Regions from separate parts of the Pseudoalteromonas sp. NCIMB 1079 genome, predicted to be linked through region 1. Evidence: predicted binding sites of a transcription regulator. Region 1 holds the regulator's gene; each other region holds the start of a gene.
What was found. The regulator ArgR, encoded in region 1, controls arginine synthesis, uptake and breakdown. The targets are predictions, from matches to a motif close to ANTGAATANNTATTCANT.
Positions count from the first base shown of each region.

Region 2: ABX891_RS04765 (OadG family protein) is a predicted target of ArgR. The motif match lies at 3,421-3,438, and genes of this name have one in related genera.
Region 3: gltB (glutamate synthase large subunit) is a predicted target of ArgR. The motif match lies at 2,728-2,745, and genes of this name have one in related genera.

Region 1 is NZ_JBEWZA010000001.1:808,388-813,122, forward strand. It holds gene ABX891_RS03755 (ABC transporter permease) at 1-638, shown strand, start outside; gene ABX891_RS03760 (ABC transporter ATP-binding protein) at 639-1,688, shown strand; gene ABX891_RS03765 (Dyp-type peroxidase) at 1,737-2,636, shown strand; gene argR (transcriptional regulator ArgR) at 2,644-3,111, opposite strand; gene mdh (malate dehydrogenase) at 3,337-4,269, shown strand; gene ispB (octaprenyl diphosphate synthase) at 4,355-4,735, opposite strand, start outside.
Region 2 is NZ_JBEWZA010000001.1:1,016,218-1,020,952, forward strand. It holds gene alaS (alanine--tRNA ligase) at 1-381, shown strand, start outside; gene ABX891_RS04740 (aspartate kinase) at 388-1,605, shown strand; gene csrA (carbon storage regulator CsrA) at 1,697-1,888, shown strand; gene ABX891_RS04750 (YcxB family protein) at 1,939-2,406, opposite strand; gene ABX891_RS04755 (hypothetical protein) at 2,541-2,732, opposite strand; gene ABX891_RS04760 (DUF1328 domain-containing protein) at 2,791-2,964, opposite strand; gene ABX891_RS04765 (OadG family protein) at 3,483-3,728, shown strand; gene oadA (sodium-extruding oxaloacetate decarboxylase subunit alpha) at 3,740-4,735, shown strand, end outside.
Region 3 is NZ_JBEWZA010000001.1:2,531,234-2,535,968, forward strand. It holds gene gltB (glutamate synthase large subunit) at 1-2,626, opposite strand, end outside; gene ABX891_RS11640 (sensor histidine kinase) at 3,305-4,591, shown strand.

The DNA of each region.
Region 1 (4,735 bases):
AAAGTTTAAAGGTGGCGGGAGTTGTAAGTGTTATAACCATTACATTGAGTGTTTTTGTGGTTTTTTATCAGCGTGTGGCAAAGCAAGCGTATCCGCTTATTCCTGGGCGTTTAGCAAGCACAGGTTATGCGTTGCCAGGAACTGTACTCGCTATTGCGGTTTTATTACCTCTTACATTATTAGAGAACACTATTAACACAGCACTCGAGCCGTATAACTTAGACATTGGCTTACTGCTTACAGGTAGCATTCTTACTATTATTATTGCTTATATTGTTAGGTTTTACGCCATTGCACACGGAGCAATTGAGTCGAGTTTTTTACGTATTAGTCCATCACTTGATATGGCAAGCCAATCAATGGGTAAAAGCCAAGGGCAAACGCTGCGTTTAGTGCATCTACCTTTACTGCGAAGAGGGTTACTCACTGCTGCCTTATTGGTATTTATTGAATGTATGAAAGAGTTGCCAGCTGCGCTATTGCTCAGACCGTTTAATTTTGAAAGCTTAGCTACTCATGTATTTCAGTATGTGAGTGATGAGCAATTAGAGCTTGCTTCAATATCTGCATTATTTATTGTTATTGTTGGGTTTATTCCTTTGTACTTTATTAATCGTTCTATGGAGCAGCGTAGTTAAATGAGTAGTTTAATTTTACAAGGCGTGAGCTATCACTATAACGGCACAAAGGTTATTCACGATTTAGATTTAACAGTGGGTAAAGATGAAATTGTTTGCCTACTCGGGGCGAGTGGATGCGGCAAAACAACCACATTAAAAGCGATTGCAGGTTTAATTGAAGCCAAGCAAGGGTCTATTTTTATAGACGGTAAATTAGTGAGTGATGAGCAATCGTTTGTCTCACCTGAGCATCGTAACATCGGCATGATGTTTCAAGACTATGCGTTGTTTCCGCATTTAACGGTGGCAAATAATATTGCATTCGGGCTTGGTAATATGAGCAAAGCTCAAAAGCAGCAACGCGTTGATGAAATGCTTAAGCTTGTGCATTTAATTGGCTGTGCTGACAGGTTTCCACATCAGTTATCGGGTGGCCAACAGCAACGCGTCGCTATCGCTCGTGCATTAGCTTATAAACCTAGTTTATTACTCCTTGATGAGCCCTTTTCAAACATCGACACACAAGTACGCTTTGAATTAATTGCCGATATACGTCGAATTATTAAAGCAACTCAAGTATCTGCTGTGTTTGTTACACACTCAAAAGAAGAGGCATTTGCGTTTTCAGATACACTTGCCATTATGCATCGCGGTAAAATTGAGCAACAAGGCACGCCTGAGCAGCTTTTTGCAGCTCCATGTTCAAAGGAGGTTGCAGAGTTTCTGGGTCAGGGCATATACTTAAGCGCAGAAGTGTTAACCGCAACTGAATATAAAACACCATTTGGTTTAGTCGAATCTTATGTTGAGAGTAAGTATAATGTAAGTGCAGGGCTTATATATGTGCGCCCTCATCAAATAGAATTAGTGGCAGATAACCAAAGTGACAAATTCAGCAAGCGAGCTACAATTATAAGTCGTCGCTTTATTGGTTCGGCGTATGTTTATTCGCTTGTTATTGATGAACAAGAAATTGAAGTTGCTGCACAATATGGCCAGTCATTTGAAAATAATGATCAGGTTATAATAAAAATAAAACCTCACACGGTGAATTTTTTCGAATCGTAATTAATTTGTTATTCGCTGTGTTTTTATCTGTAAAACTAAGGAATAACAATGGCGCAAGCGCAATCAGGGATTTGTGCTGAAGCAAACTTACACGGTTTGCACTTATTTTTTAATGTGTTTGATGGTCAAGACGAATCACTTCGCGCAAAGTTAAAACAAGCAAGCGCTATAGAAGAAGAATTTAGCGATCAATTTTCAGAATCAATGCTCTCTTGTATGGTTGCTATTGGTGCGCAATACTGGCCGCATATCCTCCCTGAATACATTCCAAGCGAATTACAGAGCTTTCCCAATATAACCCATAGCGATCACCAAATGAGTGTACAACCGTGTGATTTATTTGTGCAAATTCGCTCTGACCGTGAAGACGTTAACCATTTATTTGCGCTGCAAATTTTAAAATTATTTGCCCCCGATGTAGAGCTGGTGGAGCAAATTCGGAATTTTCGCTTTTTAGATGGTCGTGATTTTAACGGTTTTATTTATGGTGGCGACACCGCACATGGAAGAAAAAAGCGCGCTACGGCTTTAATCAGCAACCCTGGTAGCTTTGAAGATCAGGGGAGTTATATTCATGTTCAGCGTTATAAACATGATTTAACTATGTGGCAGCATTTATCATTGAGTGAGCAAGAGCAAATAATGGGACGTACGCGTCTTGATAACACGCTAATTACCCCAGCGATCGAAACCAGCCATGCTTCGCGAAGTGAGCTAAAAGACGGAGACGGACAACCGCTACTATTAAATCAAAGCATGCCTTATGGCGACGTGTATGAGCAGGGAATGTTATCAATTACATGCGCTTGTACGGGCACCGCGTTTGAAAAAGTACTTAATAGTCGTTTAGGGGAAGGGGATTGCTACGACCACTGGCTTGATTTTACTCAAGCCGATATGGGCTCTGCTTTCTTTGCACCTTCAATAGGGTTTTTAAAACAAATTTAATTTGCTATTAAACCGTATCAAATAAAATGCGAACGCGTTCAAGAGTTACATCTATTTCAGATATTTTAGCAGGAGCGATAAAAATAGTGTCATCGCCGGCAATAGTTCCTAGTACGCCATCTGCTTTACCTAATGAATCTAATAAACGTGCAATAAGCTGAGCAGCACCTGGGCTGGTACGAATGATGATCATCATTTCGTTGTGCATAATGTCGATTACTAATTGGCGTAATGGGCTTTTAGCCGTAGGTACACCCATTTCAGCAGGTAAGCAGTAAACCATTTCTTGTTTGGCATTGCGTGTGCGTACAGCGCCAAATTTACTTAACATGCGTGATACTTTACTTTGGCTTATATTGTCAAAACCTTGATCTTTTAACGCATCAACTATTTCGCCTTGAGAGCCAAAATTTTCTTCTTTTAATAGTGATTTAAATGCTTTTACCAGTGCTTCTTGTTTATCTTGTGGTTGCATAGTCTTTATTCGTTTTTGTTATTTATGCCGCAAATTCTACACAAAAATGAATAATTATGCAGCAGTTGTTTAGTTAACTTGCCAGTTTGATGCGTTAAATCACATAAGTTTACGACTATGGTCGAAAATATACTTGAAATAGACAGGATAAATTTGTTTTTAGTCGCTAATTTCATTATCTTAAGAGCCACAAATGTTTCCTACCTCAAATTACGGAGAATTCCAATGAAAGTTGCTGTATTAGGTGCTGCAGGCGGTATCGGCCAAGCGTTGTCTTTATTATTAAAAACAGGCTTACCAGCTGGCTCTGAATTATCACTTTATGATGTTGCACCAGTAGTACCAGGTGTTGCGGTTGACCTTTCTCACATCCCAACAGATGTTAAAGTTGCAGGCTTTGGCGCAGACGATTTAAATAAAGCGCTTGAAGGTTCTGACATCGTTCTTATCCCAGCGGGTATGCCACGTAAACCAGGTATGGATCGTGCTGATTTATTCAATGTAAATGCTGGCATCATCAAAACTTTAGCAGAAGGCATTGTTGCCAGCTGTCCTAAAGCGTTAGTAGGTATTATTACTAACCCAGTAAACGGCACAGTTCCAATTGTTGCTGAAGTATTCAAAAAAGCAGGTACTTACGACGCTAAACGCGTATTCGGTATTACTACGCTTGACGTTATTCGTTCAGAAGCATTTGTTGCTGAACTTAAAGGCGTAGACGTAGCAACTGTAAAAGTACCAGTAATTGGTGGTCACTCAGGCACAACTATTCTGCCTCTACTTTCTCAAGTTGAAGGTGTTTCTTTCACTGATGAAGAAGTTGCTGCACTTACTCCACGTATCCAAAATGCGGGTACTGAAGTTGTAAATGCTAAAGCCGGCGGTGGTTCAGCTACGCTATCTATGGGTGCTGCTGCAGCTCGTTTTTGTATGTCTTTAGTTAAAGGCCTACAAGGTGAAGAAGTTGTAGATTACGCTTACGTTGCTGTTGAAAATGGCGATGCAGAGTACTTTGCACATCCAGTACGTTTAGGTAAAAACGGCGTAGAAAAAATTCTTTCTTACGGCGAACTAAGCGCATTTGAAACAAAAGCAAAAAATGACATGCTTGAAACTCTGAAAAAAGACATCAAAGAAGGTGTTGATTTCATGGCGTAATAGCCGCTTTAAGCAACAAAAAAGCCTGCATTTGCAGGCTTTTTTATTGCTCAGAATTAATGTCACACTGTGTAACTAGTTAAAACTAGTGGTCGCGGTCAACCGCAATACGGGCAAGGCTTATAAGTGCTTGCTTATAGTCAGACTCAGCTAAAAAGTCTAAACAGGCAATGGCTTTTTCGGCCTCAAGCTCTGCTTTTTGCATTGTAAACTCAAGCGCATTAGTTTGTTTTAGTGCAGTTAAAATTTCTTCTAAATGCTCCATACCATTACTGTGCTCTATTGCATCACGAATGAGCTGTGTTTGCTGCTCGCTACCATGTTGCATAGCATAAATAAGCGGAAGGGTTGGTTTGCCTTCAGCTAAATCATCGCCAATGTTTTTACCTAGCTGCTCAGCATCTGCATTGTAATCGAGTACGTCATCTACTAGTTGAAACGCAGTACCTAAATGCATACCGTATAG
Region 2 (4,735 bases), 210 kb from region 1:
AACGATAAGTTAGCAAGTGCGGCGGGTGCATCTTTACTTGATTCGATTGTTGAAATTAACGGCGTTAAGCTACTTGTAGCAAATGTTGAAGGTACTGAATCTAAAGCACTGCGCGGTATGGTTGATGACCTTAAAAACAAAATTGGCTCAGGTGTTATTGCACTGGGTGTTGCCAGTGGCGACAAAGTAAGCCTAATTGCTGGTGTTACTAAAGACTTAACAGGCAAAGTAAAAGCCGGTGAGTTAGTTAACCACATGGCAGGCCAAGTAGGTGGTAAAGGTGGCGGTCGTCCAGATATGGCACAAGCTGGTGGTAGTGAGCCACAAAACCTTGCTGCTGCACTAGATAGCGTTACAGCTTGGTTAACTGAGCGTACTTAAGCCTAAGTGGCGCTTATTGTTCAAAAATTCGGTGGCACTTCGGTCGGCTCAATAGAGCGAATTGAAGCAGTCGCCGACCTTGTTGTAAAAACCAGACAACAAGGACATCAAGTGGTTGTGGTGCTCTCGGCTATGTCGGGAGAAACCAACCGCTTAATTAATCTCGCCAAACAAATTGATACTCGCCCGAGTAGCCGTGAACTAGATGTACTAATTAGCACCGGAGAGCAGGTTTCTGTATCACTACTTGCTATGGCTATTATAAAACGTGGCCACTCTGCTGTGAGCCTATTAGCCGATCAAGTCAATATTTTAACCGATAACATGTTTGGTAAAGCTCGTATTGCAGAGGTTGCTGCTACGCGTTTAAAGCATGAGCTTGAGCATAATCGTATTGCTATTATTGCTGGGTTTCAGGGGCGTGATGTTGAGGGCAACATTACAACGCTTGGGCGCGGCGGCACCGATACATCGGCTGTAGAAATAGCAGCGGCTATAAAAGCTGACGAATGCCAGATCTATACAGACGTTGACGGCGTATATACTACAGATCCTCGTGTTGAACCTAACGCGCGCAGAATGAGCCAAGTTACCTTTGCCGAAATGCTAGAGCTGGCAAGTTTAGGGGCGAAAGTTTTGCATATTCGCTCAGTAGAAGCCGCAGGAAAACATAATGTGCCACTTAGGGTGCTTTCGAGCTTTAATCCCGATGAAGGTACATTAATAAGTTTAGAGGAGAACGATATGCCAAGCAAGGTGGTATCGGGGATTGCGTTTAATCGTGACGAATGTTTAATTAAGGTACAAGGTGTGCCAACGGGCACGCAATATCTTTCAAAAATATTGAAACTTTTTGCCGAAAATGGCATCGAAATAGATATGATTAATCAAGTTAATCATAACTTTGAAAAAATAGACTATGCTTTTACTGTGCACTCGAATGATTATCTGCAAGCACTTGAATTATTGAGTGAAGATCAAGCTCAGCTCAGTGCTCAAAATATAAGCGGATTGCAAGCAGTAGCTAAAGTTTCTGCTGTTGGCATGGGTATGAAATCACATTCTGGTGTCGCTAGTTTATTTTTTGATGCATTAGCGCAGGAAAATATTAATGTGGTTTTAGTCTCGACTTCAGAGATTAAAATTTCAGTTTTAATAGATGAAAAGTATTTAGAGTTAGCTGTTCGTGCATTACACAAGGCATTTTTAACAGAAAATGGATAGATTGCGAGTTTTTACTTACTTTTCAGTCTAATTTTCATTAGTATGTTTAAGCGGAATCTTATAATTTTTATTGGAACATGGGAGCAAGAGAATGCTAATACTAACTCGTAGAGTAGGTGAAACCCTAATGATTGGTGACGAAGTAACAGTTACTGTTCTAGGTGTTAAAGGAAATCAAGTTCGAATCGGTGTTAATGCACCAAAAGACGTATCAGTGCATCGTGAAGAGATTTACATGCGCATACAAGCTGAAAAGTCGAACCCTAATCCGGGCAATGCTTAATCAACACGTATACGTAGTTGAGTAATTAACTCAACTAGACTAAAAGCCACTCACTGAGTGGCTTTTTTGTTTATAAAAGCGAGTGTTTCAGGACTAAGTATTTGTTTTGATATGTACTGCATGCCGCTTTTGTTTTTAATAATAATACCTTGCTGGGTGTCAATTACTTCGCTTATATTTTGCCATTCTAATTGATAGCTTTTGTAATGATTAGCAGATTTAATACCTTCTTCATCAAAGGTAAGTGTTACCTCAGAGCCTGATGCTCTGCTGAGCATTTGTCTGGTTACCCACCATGGTCTGCGATAGTAAAAAGCGACGCACTCGAGTACCGCTAACATGATCATAAACGATCCTAAGTAATGATCGTCTAAAACATAAATGCCAAATAAACCAAGCGCAACTAACAACACAAGTAAAAAGTATTTAGGTTTTGCACGCTTACTATAAGGGAGTGACTCATCAAAACACTCGTAAAAGTAGGGTTTATCTAATGTGTAGGTGGTTGTGAATGCCATTTTGCCTTGCTTTAAATATCGTTTTTTTTATTTTAACAAGCTAACTGCTAAATGAGCAGCTTTATAGTCAGTGATTTTATTACTGGCACAAAAAAACGGCTCGAAAGCCGTTTTTTTTAGCGGTACAAGAAGAATTAACAGTTAGTTTCTTCAGCGTTCACGCCTTCTTTAACATTTTCACATGCATCTTCAACAGAGTTTTGCACATCAGTTACTGCTTCGTCGATACGTTCGCCAGCATCTTCTGCATGGTTGTCTTCACAACCCATCATGAAAAAACCTGCAAATACTGCGATTAGTGCTGCTTTTAAAGTTGTAGAGTTCATAGTGTAATTCCTTGTAAGTATTAATTAAATTTTAGTGTTTGTTAGTTGAATGCTTTATCTACCTGGGTGATTTACCACGTAGTGCACCTGAAACTAATGAAATCACTAAAAGTACTAAAAAGATAAAAAATATAATTTTTGCTATACCAGCTGCGGCACCTGCGATGCCACCAAAACCTAACACTGCAGCGATTAAAGCAATAACTAAAAATGTAATTGTCCAGCGTAACATTGTTTTCTCCTTGGTTATCAAATTTGCTCATAATAACTAATGCCAGTTATATGCCAAAGTTTATTTGTTATAAATATCAATTGGTTATGGTTTTTTGCTGTTACTCTAGTTATTAGTTGCTTAGTAACTTTTACGCTTTGTTATGTAAGTTATTCACACTGTTGCAAATAACTGGTAAATATTCACTAAACAGACTTTATTTGGTAAGACCAATTAACAAGTGGTTATGGCTTTGCATTTTATATTAAAAATTGGTGTTTATTTTTACTTGGCTTGATAGTTAATTAACAACTTCCATATAACTATTAGCTATAGTCGTTATTTCTTGTATGTATTGTAGAGCGCGTGATTGCTGAGTTATAGCATGTAAATTAATTGAGTGTTATGTTGTTTATTGTTTAATTGGTTTTACCAATTTACAAGATGTAGACAAAGCGATTAGTTTTGTTATTATCCAGTGAATAAATATTTAATTAAATCGATTTTTTATTTTCGATATGGGTTTCAAGGGGAGAAAAATGGATATAGGTGCTCTACTCACAACGGCTGGTAACTTAATGCTTACTGGCATGGTTGGGGTGTTTGTATTTCTGTCGATATTAATTGGTGCAGTAACGCTTATGTCTAATTTGGTGACGCGCTTTAGCGAACCTGACGTGGCGACACCAGTTAAATCACCATCTTTTAAATCTCAAGGTGTGCCTAATGAGCACATCGCTGCTATTAGTGCTGCCATTGCTCAGTACAAATCAAATAATAAATAAGGGGCACACACATGGCTAAATTAAAATTAACAGAATTGGTATTACGCGATGCTCACCAATCATTATTAGCAACGCGTATGCGCCTAGACGATATGCTACCGATTGCTAGCAAATTAGACGATGCGGGTTATTGGTCTATTGAATCGTGGGGCGGTGCTACATTTGACTCGTGTATTCGTTATCTAGGCGAAGATCCTTGGGAGCGTATTCGTGCACTTAAAAAAGCGATGCCTAATACTAAACAGCAAATGCTATTACGCGGTCAAAACTTATTAGGTTACCGCCATTACGCTGATGACGTAGTTGAAAAATTTGTAGAACGTGCACATAAAAATGGCGTTGACGTATTTCGTATATTTGATGCAATGAACGATGTTCGCAATCTAGAAACAGCTATTAAAGCGGCTGTAAAAGTAGGCGCTCACGCTCAAGGTACTATTTCGTACACAGTTAGCCCAGTTCATACACTTGATATGTGGCTAACTCTTGCAAAGCAGCTTGAAGATATGGGTTGTCACTCAATTTGTATTAAAGATATGGCGGGTTTATTAAAGCCGTACGATGCTGAAAAACTAATTAAAGCACTTAAAGAAACTGTATCTATTCCAATTGCTATGCAGTGCCACGCTACAACAGGTTTAAGTACTGCTACTTACCAAAAAGCAATTGATGCTGGTATTGATATGCTCGATACCGCTATTTCATCAATGAGTATGACTTATGGACATTCTGCAACTGAAACTATTGTATCGATAGTTGAAGGGACTGAGCGTGATACTGAGCTTGATTTAAACCACCTAGAAGAAATTGCTGCTTACTTTAGAGATGTACGTAAAAAATATGCGGCATTTGAAGGTAGCTTAAAAGGGGTTGATGGGCGTATTTTATTAGCTCAAGTACCTGGTGGCATGCTTACAAACATGGAAAACCAACTTAAAGAGCAAGGCGCAGCCGATAAGCTTAATGAGGTTTTACTTGAGATCCCACGTGTACGTGAAGATCTTGGC
Region 3 (4,735 bases), 1.7 Mb from region 1:
CTAGCGCTTCATGCGCTTCTGGTGATAGCGCACCAATACTCATTGCTGCTGAGTCAAAACGCTTGTATAGGTTTTCTGCAGACTCTACTTCATCAATGCTTATACCTTGCTCTGGTAATTTAAGCGCTAACATATCGCGCAAAGTCGCAATAGGACGATTATTTACTAAATCAGCGTATGCACTGTAGTCTTTATAATCACCTGAGCGAACCGCTTTTTGCAGTGTTTGAATAACATCTGGATTATAAGCATGATACTCACCACCGTGAACGTACTTAAATAAACCACCGTGGCTTAATAATTTACGCTTACTTAAAGCAAGTTTGTGCAAACTTTGCTGATCGTCATCAAAGTCGGTAAAGCATGCACCTTGTATACGACTTGCAACGCCTTTAAAGCACATTTCAATAATCGCATCAGATAATCCCACCGCTTCAAACAACATTGAACAACGATAAGACGCAACCGTACTTATGCCCATTTTAGACATAATTTTGTATAAGCCTTTATTAATGGCTTTACGATAAGCAAGGGTCACTTCGCAATACGACTTATCAATAATTTTGCTGTCGCTCATCGCAACTAACGATTCATATGCAAGGTATGGATAAATTGCCGTAGCACCAAAACCTAATAGCACAGCAAACTGGTGCGCATCTCGCACGCTGCCAGTTTCAATGATAATGTTTGATTCACAGCGCAAGTTGTTATCAACTAAGCGTTTTTGTACCGCACCTACAGCCATAGCAGCTGGAATTGGTAAATTTATTTCATCAAAGTTACGGTCAGTTAAAATAAGCATGATACAGCCCGCAGCTGCTTTTTCTTGTGCTTGGTCACAGATACGCGTAACCGCGTTTTCTAAACCCTCTTCAACTGTGTAGGTAATATCAATTTTACAGTAGCTGTAGTGCGCTTCATCAGCATTTAATAGCTGCTGCATATCTGCGTACATTAAAATTGGTGTATCAAACTGTAGGCGCTTAGCGTGGCCTGTTGTTTCGTTAAATACGTTTTGCTCACTACCAATACAGGTTGCAAGCGACATTACATGGTTTTCACGTAGTGGATCGATAGGTGGGTTTGTTACTTGCGCAAATTTTTGGCGGAAGTAATCATAAAGTGAACGATGCCCTTCACTAAGCACAGCAAATGGCGTGTCATCACCCATTGAGCCTGTCGCTTCTTGGCCGTTTTCACCCATTACACGAATAACGCTATCAAGCTCTTCGTTGGTATAACCAAACATTTTTTGATATTTAGCTAGCGTTTCGTCATCAAATGAGCGATTACCAGCGTCTTGCTCAGTAAGATCTTCAAATGGAACTAAACGTTTAACGTTTTCTTCAAGCCATGACTTGTAAGGATGGCGAGATTTTAAATCCTGATCGATTTCATCCGAGTGCCAGATTTTGCCAAGTTTAGTATCAATAACTAATAATTCACCTGGACCAACACGGCCTTTTTCAACCACTTCATCGGCAGTGTAATCCCAAATACCCACTTCTGATGCAAGCGTAATAAAACCATCTTGTGTAATTACATAACGTGCTGGGCGAAGTCCATTACGGTCAAGGTTACACGCCGCAAAACGACCATCCGACATAACAATACCTGCCGGGCCATCCCATGGTTCCATATGCATAGAGTTAAAGTCGTAAAATGCACGTAAATCGTCGTCCATTGCACGGTTTTTCTGCCATGCAGGCGGAACGAGCATACGCATAGCGCGGAATAAATCCATGCCGCCAGCTAAAAATAGCTCAAGCATATTATCTAGGCTTGATGAATCAGAACCGGTTTCGTTTACAAACGGCGCTGCGCTTTGTAAGTCAGGAATAAGCGGTGACGCAAACTTATAAGAACGTGCGCGTGCCCACTGGCGGTTACCTTCAATAGTATTAATTTCACCATTGTGTGCTAAATAGCGGAAAGGTTGAGCTAAAGGCCAACGCGGCTGAGTATTAGTAGAAAAGCGCTGATGGAAAACACAAATCGCACTCGTCATACGAATATCAGCTAAATCTAGGTAAAAATTAGGTAAATCCGCAGGCATCATTAAGCCTTTATAGATAGTTACCAAACCAGATAGACTTGCGATATAGAAAGCTTCATCATCAACAATGCGCTTTTCAGCGCGGCGGCGTGCTACATATAAGCGACGCTCTAAGTCTTTAGAACGCCAACCTTCTGGCGCGCTAACAAAAATTTGTTCAAAACCTGGTAATTGCTGTACAGCAATAGGACCCAACATAGATGGGTCGGTTGGTACAACACGCCAACCTAAAATATTTAGCGTTTCTTTTTCTAATTCTTCGCTAAGTATTTGTTTTGCAGCTTGTGCTAAAACAGGGTCTGAATTTAAAAATATCATACCCACTGCGTAGTTTTTGCCTAAGTGCCAATTATGTTCACTGGCAATTGCACGGAAAAAGCTATCTGGTTTTTGTAATAATAAACCACAGCCATCACCTGTTTTACCATCGGCAGATATACCGCCACGGTGCTGCATGCGATCAAGCCCCGTAATAGCAGTACGAATAAGCCTATGACTAGCTTGACCATTAACTTGGGCTATTAAGCCAAAGCCACAATTTTCTTTTTCTAACTTTGAGTCGTATAACATAGACCCCTCCCCTTGCTGCACTGTTAGCGTGGATGAACTGCTCGACGATTTGCTAACAGACGGACAAAACTAGCCTCTATCTTAAATAGAGTCAATATCACTTTGAATACATATTCACATTCTTGAATATTTCTCACTTCATAGCAAGATTTCTTTTTATCATTATTTTTAACATTTAGCGTTATTTTAACCACTATTTTTTCATGACACTAGTGTCAAGTTTAACATATTGTAAAAAACACAAGCACCTAAAGATGCAGCTTACGTAAACGTAAAGGCAAGCAAAAGTGAATAAGTATTCAACACATGAAGGGCTATTCAGTTAACATTTAGATAGTTTTATGCTATTTCATTACTTTAATGGCTTAACACTCCCGATTATTGCTGCTCATTAGTATAGTTATGAAAGTTCATGTCCTTTTTTGTACATTAATAGTGAATTTTTATTTAAAGCGGTGTCCGATGCGGACATCATTTTCAAGAAAAAAAATAAAAAGCACTTTAATATCAATGCGATAATAGTTGGCATATTAATCGTATAGCTTTACATATAATCGCTAATTGGAATTACCATGTTTACTCTAAGCTTATTTTTACTCTCTCCTATTGCCGCCATTTGCACAGCAACTTTATTACTGCTGTGCGAAAAATACATAAAAGCAATGTAGGGGGAATTAAATGATTAAAGATACCTGCGCACAAGACGTACAAGTAAAGGCACCTATAAGCTATAAAAAATACGCGATAATCACTGCGATTGTTTTCATTGTGGTCTCTACAGTTGCTTATATTTTTTTAACGAGTCATAGCGCTAAAAGCTCTATTAGCCGCTCAAAAGTACAGATTGCAAAAGTACATGTTAAAGCGCTCATTCGAGACATTGCCGCCAGTGGTAAAATTGTTGCTGCGTTACTGGCCTATAGCCATAATGATGAATTAGGTCATTTGTGCCAGCTTTATAACCAAACTGCAAAGCAATTAAGACAAGAAAAACAATGGGTTTACCAACGAGAGTTGATGCTTGATAAGGTATTACAAAATTCCCCTCAAGCTGTATTATTGGTGAATGATAATGATTTTATTGTTTATAGTAATCATAGTGCGAGGGATTTTTTTAATGCAAGTACAGCCCTTGAAGGCGAAAAAATCTCATTATTATTATCTAAAGCTCCACAGCAAATAATTAATGCCGTTAATAAAGGCGTAGATGGTTTATTTATTCTCGATAAAGCAGAACAAGAACCGCAAACATGGCATCTTTCAATGGGTCGCTTATTGCTTAACAACCAGCACCACAGGTTGTTTGTATTTAAACAATTGACCCGCGAATTGAGCCGCCAAGAAGTTGAAGTTTGGAAAAAGGTTATTCGGATCATTAGCCATGAACTCAATAACTCACTAGGTCCTATGTCATCCATGTTACATAGTGCACAGCTGTTAACGCAGAAAGTGGATGAACCTCGTTTACAACGCGTTTTCACTACCATTGAAGAGCGGATAAAGCATTTAAACGAGTTCGTTCAAGGCTATGGTAAGTTTGCTAAACTACCACCACCTAAAATAACAACGGTTGATTGGCATTCATTACTCGATCAATTACAAAGCCAATGGCAATTTAATTGCGACCTTCAAAAAGAAATCACCACACGAGCCGATCAAACCCAAATAGAGCAATTACTCATTAATCTGTTGAAAAACGCACATGAATCAGAGTCGCTAGCAGAGCATATTAGTTTAAAAATAACACAAGATAGCCTCGGCACTCATATTAATGTGAGCGATCAAGGAAAAGGTATGAGTGAAACGGTTATGGCCAGTGCGCTTATCCCTTTTTATTCTACCAAGGTGGCAGGAAGTGGATTAGGGTTGGCACTGTGTCGAGAAATTGTTGAAGCTCATCATGGGCAAATTAGTCTACACAATCGGGACGTCGGCGGGATCAGTGTTTTTGTAAGTTTACCTTGAGAGTTGTTTAACTTTAAGGCTGAAAGCCTATCCAATTTAGGGGCGATTCAATCGCGCTCTGAAGTTTGTGGCCTTGAAAGCTAAGTAAAAGCCTAGTAAAGCTGCCTTATCACTCCTTACTTTTAGCGTATAAGCAACAACCGT